2 regions of the Desulfosporosinus meridiei DSM 13257 genome follow, and region 2 is predicted to be linked to the other one. Evidence: a T-box and tRNA genes for the amino acid it is inferred to sense, from the RefSeq annotation. Region 2 holds a T-box; the other holds one or more tRNA genes.
The links. A T-box is a leader RNA that pairs with one kind of tRNA and senses whether it is charged. The one in region 2 lies ahead of ileS (isoleucine--tRNA ligase), so its partner is inferred to be a tRNA-Ile.

Region 1 (3,417 bases), 1.6 Mb from region 2:
TTAGCAGATATCTCTGTCTGTGATAGATACCTCGATATATTAGCTCTTATTCACTCGTGGATAGCCATCATAACCTCTACTGCCATGAAGGAGGCCAAAAATTCCTAGATGCAGAATTATGTTTCGTATTATAAAACTACGTTTTGAAGCCTTGTTAAAATTTGTACAAATATATTTTGCAACACAAACCGTTTCTGTTGATAAAAGTATCATAACACGAGATTAGCAATCTCTGCAATACCTATTTTCTCAATCTTTTAAAAATTTTTGTTAATCTACATAAAACAAAACTTTGACGTCATTTTTCGCTTCTAATGATAGACAAACATCTTCTTCAAAGGGATTATAATTTACTCCAATTACATCATCTAAATTAATCCAAAAAACATTACCCTCTTCGCTCCACACCGAAACTTTATCATCTGCAACATCAATATTTACAACTACCCCAAAATCGATGGTGCATTCTACAACCGCAAGAATCTCTATACACTTTAAGTTATTCCCTAAGAACTTCTCTCTAAGGGCCTTTACGAACTCAATTTTTGACGACAAGGTTATCACAATATGTTCCTCCCAAACTCATATACTCTAAATACTATTTTTTCCTTTTTCCTTCGAAAATATAAAAGAACCCGCAGACAGAAGTCACTGGGTTAGTCTTAGTAAACGATTTCTGTACTCACCGGTGGATAACTATAGTCCAATTATACCACATTCTACAACTTTAACAGCAACAAGTTGATTTCTCCAAAATCGGAAAGGTTTCCAATTTTGGGGCAACGCCTTCAAGAAACTAACCCCGAAGCTAGCGGAGTTCTTAAAAACAAATAAAGCACTCTTCCAAGAGGAAAAGCGCTAAGACCAACAAGCTTAATTTCTTACGAAAATGAACTACACTTTCATCCCACCCTCTGAACAGGCAGGTTCATGGAGTTTACATTCTAATTGACAAAAGGATTTTGGAGTTCACTCTATCAAATAGGCTGAAACCCTTACTTTAACTGGTGGGCGATACTGGTCTCGAACCAGTGGCCTCATCCGTGTGAAGGATGCGCTCTACCGCTGAGCTAATCGCCCGAATTGGATTTATGTATTCCATATTTTCGGCCAAAAACAAAATTCCCACCATTTATCCAGATTGATAAATGGTGGGCCCACTAGGATTCGAACCTAGGACCAACCCGTTATGAGCGGGGGGCTCTACCGCTGAGCTATGGGCCCAAAAAGAACTGATATAAATGGCTCCCCGAGTAGGACTCGAACCTACAACCTACCGGTTAACAGCCGGTTGCTCCACCATTGAGCTATCGAGGAATGCTCTGCACGGGTTATTATACGTAATTAACGACCTATAGTCAAGTCTTTGGCAAAAATTTTTAAAGTTTTTTAGGGACGCCTCTTTTTAGCAATTTTAGAATGGGGGAATACTCTATCACACTTCCATAAGGCAAAACGCCGCAGAGGGTAGTTCCGCCTGCGACGCTGTTCTATCTTTCCCTGAAGTTCTTGGGTTGTAAATCTCAAGAAGACTATTACTCCAAATAATCCTTCAATTTCTTACTGCGGCTAGGGTGGCGTAATTTACGCAATGCCTTGGCCTCGATCTGTCGGATACGTTCACGAGTGACACCGAATTCCTGTCCAACTTCCTCTAAAGTCCTGGTGCGTCCGTCATCAAGTCCAAAGCGTAATCTAAGAACTTTTTCTTCGCGAGGGGTCAAGGTCTCTAAGACTTCTTCTAACTGTTCTTTTAACAAGATGAACGAAGCAGCCTCAGCGGGTGCCGGAGCATCATCATCCGGAATGAAATCACCTAGATGAGAATCTTCCTCTTCCCCAATGGGGGTTTCAAGGGACACAGGTTCTTGAGCGATCTTCATAATCTCCCGAACCCTCTCCACAGGAATATCCATTACTTTTGCAATTTCTTCGGGAGCTGGCTCTCTTCCTAATTCCTGTAAAAGTTGACGAGAAACCCGAATTAGCTTATTGATAGTTTCAACCATATGCACCGGAATTCTAATGGTTCGAGCTTGATCAGCAATGGCACGGGTAATAGCTTGACGAATCCACCAAGTGGCATAGGTACTAAACTTAAAGCCTTTAACATAATCAAATTTTTCTACAGCTTTAATCAGACCAAGATTACCTTCCTGGATTAAGTCCAAAAAAAGCATGCCCCGTCCGACGTAGCGCTTAGCGATACTAACCACAAGGCGCAAGTTTGCCTCAGCTAAGCGGCGTTTTGCTTCTTCGTCACCGTTTTCCATTCGTTTGGCCAATTCGATTTCCTCATCGGCTGAGAGCAGGGGAACTCGTCCGATTTCTTTTAGGTACATGCGAACAGGATCATCAATTCCTACACCCTCCGGTACAGAAAGATCCACTTCCGCTTCTTCCTCAACATCATCGTCCGGATCCTCTACAATGTCATCATCTTCGTCAACTTTAACGCCTTTTAAGATTTCCAGTTCAACTTCCTCAGGCTCCGGCACCACATCTATTCCCATGCGTCCTAGTTGCTGATAGATATCATCAATTTGATCCGCGGAAAGTTCAATTCCTTGAAGAGCATCCATAATTTCTTTGTAAGTTAAAGATCCCTTCTTTTTTCCACTTTGAATGAGGGCTTGGACATTGTCAATCTTTTGCTTTTCGTTCATCTGTCCCCCACCTTCCCTCGGATCATTCTTTTTGGTGCCTATAACCTTACTATTCGCCACGTTTCAACCGCTCTCCTATCTCTTTCAACAGAGCCATAGCCCCTGCCATGTCACCGGATTTTTCTAAAGCTGCCATGCGGGCTTGAAGATCCTCGACTCTTTCATTTGCTTGAGTAGAAAGAATCCCTTGGATACAATCATCAAAAAGCCGCTCGGAATGGGTTATATCTAACTCTTCCAGGAGTAAACTAGCCAAGCGGCTTTGAACCTGTTCTTCAATGTTAACAGGCAATTTACCCTCCTGATTGAGATAATTAAAGATTTGCTGATGCTCCGGTACCTTCCAAAAGGATTCTCCCAATTCTGCCTTAATTTTTGGCAAGTATGAAATCTCCTCTATAAGTAACCGTAAAAGAATACGTTCGGATCGATACACCTTTAAATGGACAGTTGGTGAAGCTGGAGTATTTTCATCTTGAGAAATAATTTCACCCTTAATATTATCTCTATTTTTCCCAGAACTAACCTGTTTTTGCTGAGAATATTCGATAAATTGTACATTTTTAGTATTTTTGTTTTCTACTCTATAGATTTCTCGTTGTACCGCCTCAAAAGTTAGACCTAGTTCAAAACTTAAGAAACGCTCATAACCTTCACGTTCGATTGGACTGCTAACTTTTATGATATCCGGAGCAAGCTTCACGACTAATTCTGCTTTTTCCTGAATGGTCTGAGGAGGAACTTCCTTAAC
Region 2 (3,417 bases):
AGAAAGGAAGATCCCTATGGATAGAAATATAATTCAAGCTTTAGACTTATCGACGATCCGCTGGGATGCTCAGGGCCTTGTGCCTGCGATTGTTCAGGATGTAGAGACTAAAGGAGTCTTAATGCTGGCATATATGAATGAAGAGTCCTTACGGCGAACCCTGCTTGAGAGGAAGGCTTGCTATTATAGTAGAAGCCGACAATCCTTGTGGCTGAAAGGGGAAACCTCTGGGCATTTTCAGGAGATCGTCGACATTAAATTTGACTGTGACAAGGACACATTACTCTTGACTGTGAAGCAGATAGGTATGGCTTGCCATGAAAATTACTTTTCGTGTTTCCACTATGATTTAACTAACGAAGGGTTTAAAGAGATCGGGGAACCGGAGGTAAGACCTGAGCTAACACTGGGCAGGACTCTAGAACTTTTAACGGAAGTTATTCACTCTAGGAACTTAGAACGTCCTGAGGGGGCTTATACCACTTATTTGTTTGAAAAGGGAATTGACAAAATCCTCAAAAAGGTTGGAGAAGAAAGTGCAGAAGTGATTATTGCTGCTAAAAATTCTGATCCGGATGAGATAAGGTGTGAAGTTTCGGATTTGTTCTATCATGTCTTAGTGATGTTGGAAGAGCGAGGGGTCAGCGTAGAAGAAGTTAGCAGAGAACTTCTTAAAAGGCGAAGTAAGGATTAGATATGTCCCAAAAGGGTCTGGAGAGTAATTGCATTAAAGTCTGCAAAATTAGATACAGATGATTCCTTATTCTAAAAGGAGTCATCTGTGTTTGATCGTTGGTATCGGATCCAGAAAGGATATGGGGTTGGACATTAAAGCTCTTGACAATATTCATGTAGCTGGAATATTATAAAACAATATTAGGTTTAATCACATGGATATTGGGAAAAATATTAACAACAATGATGAAAAGGACAGTAACAAAAAAACTGGGCTTTAGAGACATAATCCTAGGCTGAAAGATTATGACGAAGGTTTTTTGTGAAGATCACCTTGGAGTTGGGCGGCTGAAGGAATCTAAGTTGCTCCGTAGGCATGCGTTACATGTTTTAAGCGATTAATGGGTAGGTAACTATTTCTATTAATAAAAAGGGTGGTACCGCGGATAATCCGTCCCTAAGTCATAGACTTAGGGATTTCTTGATGTTATTTATCCAACATGACTAGGTCAACACATTGCTCAAATAAGAAGGGAAGATGATGATGTCTAATTTTAAACCTCTTTCGGATCTGACGGTGGCTAAAAGGGAAAGCGAAATAGCAAATTCTTGGGATGAACAGGAGATACTAAAAAAAAGTATTCAAATTAGGGAAGGAAAAACACCTTTCGTTTTTTACGAAGGTCCTCCTACGGCCAATGGCAAACCAGGGATACACCACGTTATCGCCAGAACGTTAAAGGATTCCGTTTGTAGGTACAAGACCATGCAGGGGTATCAAGTCAAGCGTAAAGCTGGCTGGGATACTCATGGTCTTCCTGTGGAAATAGAGGTTGAAAAGCAGCTCAAGCTTTCTAACAAGCAGGAAATTGAAGATTATGGAATTGCCGATTTCAATCAAAAGTGTCGAGAATCTGTGTTTAGCTATGAGAAGCAATGGCGAGAGATGACCAAGCGCATGGGATATTCCATTGATTTAGATCATCCCTATGTAACCTTGGATAATAATTATATTGAGAGTGTGTGGTGGATCTTAGATCAATTTTTTAAAGCAGGTTTAATTTATGAAGGACATAAGATTTTGCCCTATTGCTCCCGCTGCGGAACGGGATTAGCTTCTCATGAAGTAGCCCAAGGCTATAAAGTAATTAAGAGTAACACAGTTGTGGTTAAATTTAAGCGCAAAGATGTTCAGGAGTATTTTCTGGTCTGGACAACAACGCCCTGGACTCTTCCTTCCAATGTGGCACTAACCGTAAATCCTGAAGAAGTATACCTAAAGGTTAGACAGAATGAGGAAATCTATTATGTTTCTAAGACCCTGTCCCATAAGGTCTTGGGTGAAGAGTTTGAGGTAATAGAAGAGATCAAAGGAAAAGACCTGGAGCATGTGGAATATGAGCAATTGATGCCTTTTGTCAAGGCCGATAAGAAAGCATTTTTTGTCACCGTAGGGGACTATGTAACAACTGAAGACGGTACAGGAATTGTTCATACTGCTCCAGCCTTTGGGGAGGATGATTATAATACCGGACGTCGATATAATTTGCCGGTGCTTCAGCCTGTCGATGAAACTGGAAAGTTTGTGACCACACCTTGGGCAGGGAACTTTGTTATGGAGGCAGATTTAGAAATTATCAAGTGGCTGCATGCTGAAGGAAAACTATTTAAAAAAGAAAAGATGGAGCATAATTATCCACACTGCTGGAGATGTCAGACCCCACTCCTATATTATGCTAAACCCAGCTGGTACATTGAAGTGACTAAATTCAAAGACAAATTGGTAGAAAACAATAACAGTGTTGAGTGGTATCCGGATTACGTCGGTGAAAAAAGATTTGGCAACTGGTTAGAAAACGCTAATGACTGGGCTTTGTCCAGAAGCCGATATTGGGGAACACCCCTTAATATTTGGAGATGTGATTGTGGACACACGACATCAATTGGCTCAAGAAGAGAATTAGTTGATAATGCCGTCGAGGCACTGGATGAAACGACCATCGAATTACATCGGCCCTTTGTAGATGATATTCACCTTAAATGTACAAAATGTGGCGGGACAATGACTAGAGTAACGGATGTTATTGACTGCTGGTTTGACAGTGGCTCAATGCCTTTTGCTCAGCACCATTATCCCTTTGAAAACAGTCAAAACTTTGATCAACTTTTCCCGGCAGATTTTATTTGTGAAGGAATTGATCAGACGAGAGGATGGTTCTATTCTCTGCTCGTTATCTCTACCTTTATTAAGGGAGTAGCTCCCTATAAACGAGTATTGGTCAACGACTTGATTCTAGATAAAGACGGACACAAAATGTCTAAGTCCAAAGGAAATACAGTAAATCCCTTTGAGCTCTTTGATCAATACGGAGCAGATGCTTTAAGGTGGTATCTACTCCATGTTTCCCCAGCTTGGATTCCGACTAAATTTGATATTGAAGGGCTTAAGGAAGTACAAAGTAAATTTTTTGGCACTTTGAGAAACGTTTATGCGTTCTTTTCCTTATACGCTTCGACGGATAAGCTGGATCCCCGGGATTTCTTTATTGCCCACCCAGACAGACCAGAGCTAGACCGCTGGATATTGTCAAAGTATAACAGCCTTCTCCAAGGGGTAGAGTCAGATCTTAGTGTTTTTGATCTGACCAAAGCGGTGAGAAAGATTCAGGAGTTTGTTAATGAAGATCTTTCCAATTGGTACATTAGACGTTCGCGCAGACGTTTCTGGGAGTCAGAGTTAAC

Region 1: it has a tRNA-Ile gene. The T-box ahead of ileS (isoleucine--tRNA ligase) is inferred to sense a tRNA for this amino acid. The anticodon was not compared.

What each region holds. Positions count from the first base shown of each region.
Region 1 is NC_018515.1:4,111,418-4,114,834, forward strand. Features, by position in the region: gene DESMER_RS19030 (hypothetical protein) at 271-564, opposite strand; tRNA gene DESMER_RS19035 (tRNA-Val) at 1,006-1,080, opposite strand; tRNA gene DESMER_RS19040 (tRNA-Ile) at 1,150-1,224, opposite strand; tRNA gene DESMER_RS19045 (tRNA-Asn) at 1,243-1,317, opposite strand; gene rpoD (RNA polymerase sigma factor RpoD) at 1,536-2,726, opposite strand; gene dnaG (DNA primase) at 2,716-3,417, opposite strand, start outside.
Region 2 is NC_018515.1:794,098-797,514, forward strand. Features, by position in the region: gene hisIE (bifunctional phosphoribosyl-AMP cyclohydrolase/phosphoribosyl-ATP diphosphatase HisIE) at 17-694, shown strand; T-box leader at 913-1,137, shown strand; gene ileS (isoleucine--tRNA ligase) at 1,220-3,417, shown strand, end outside.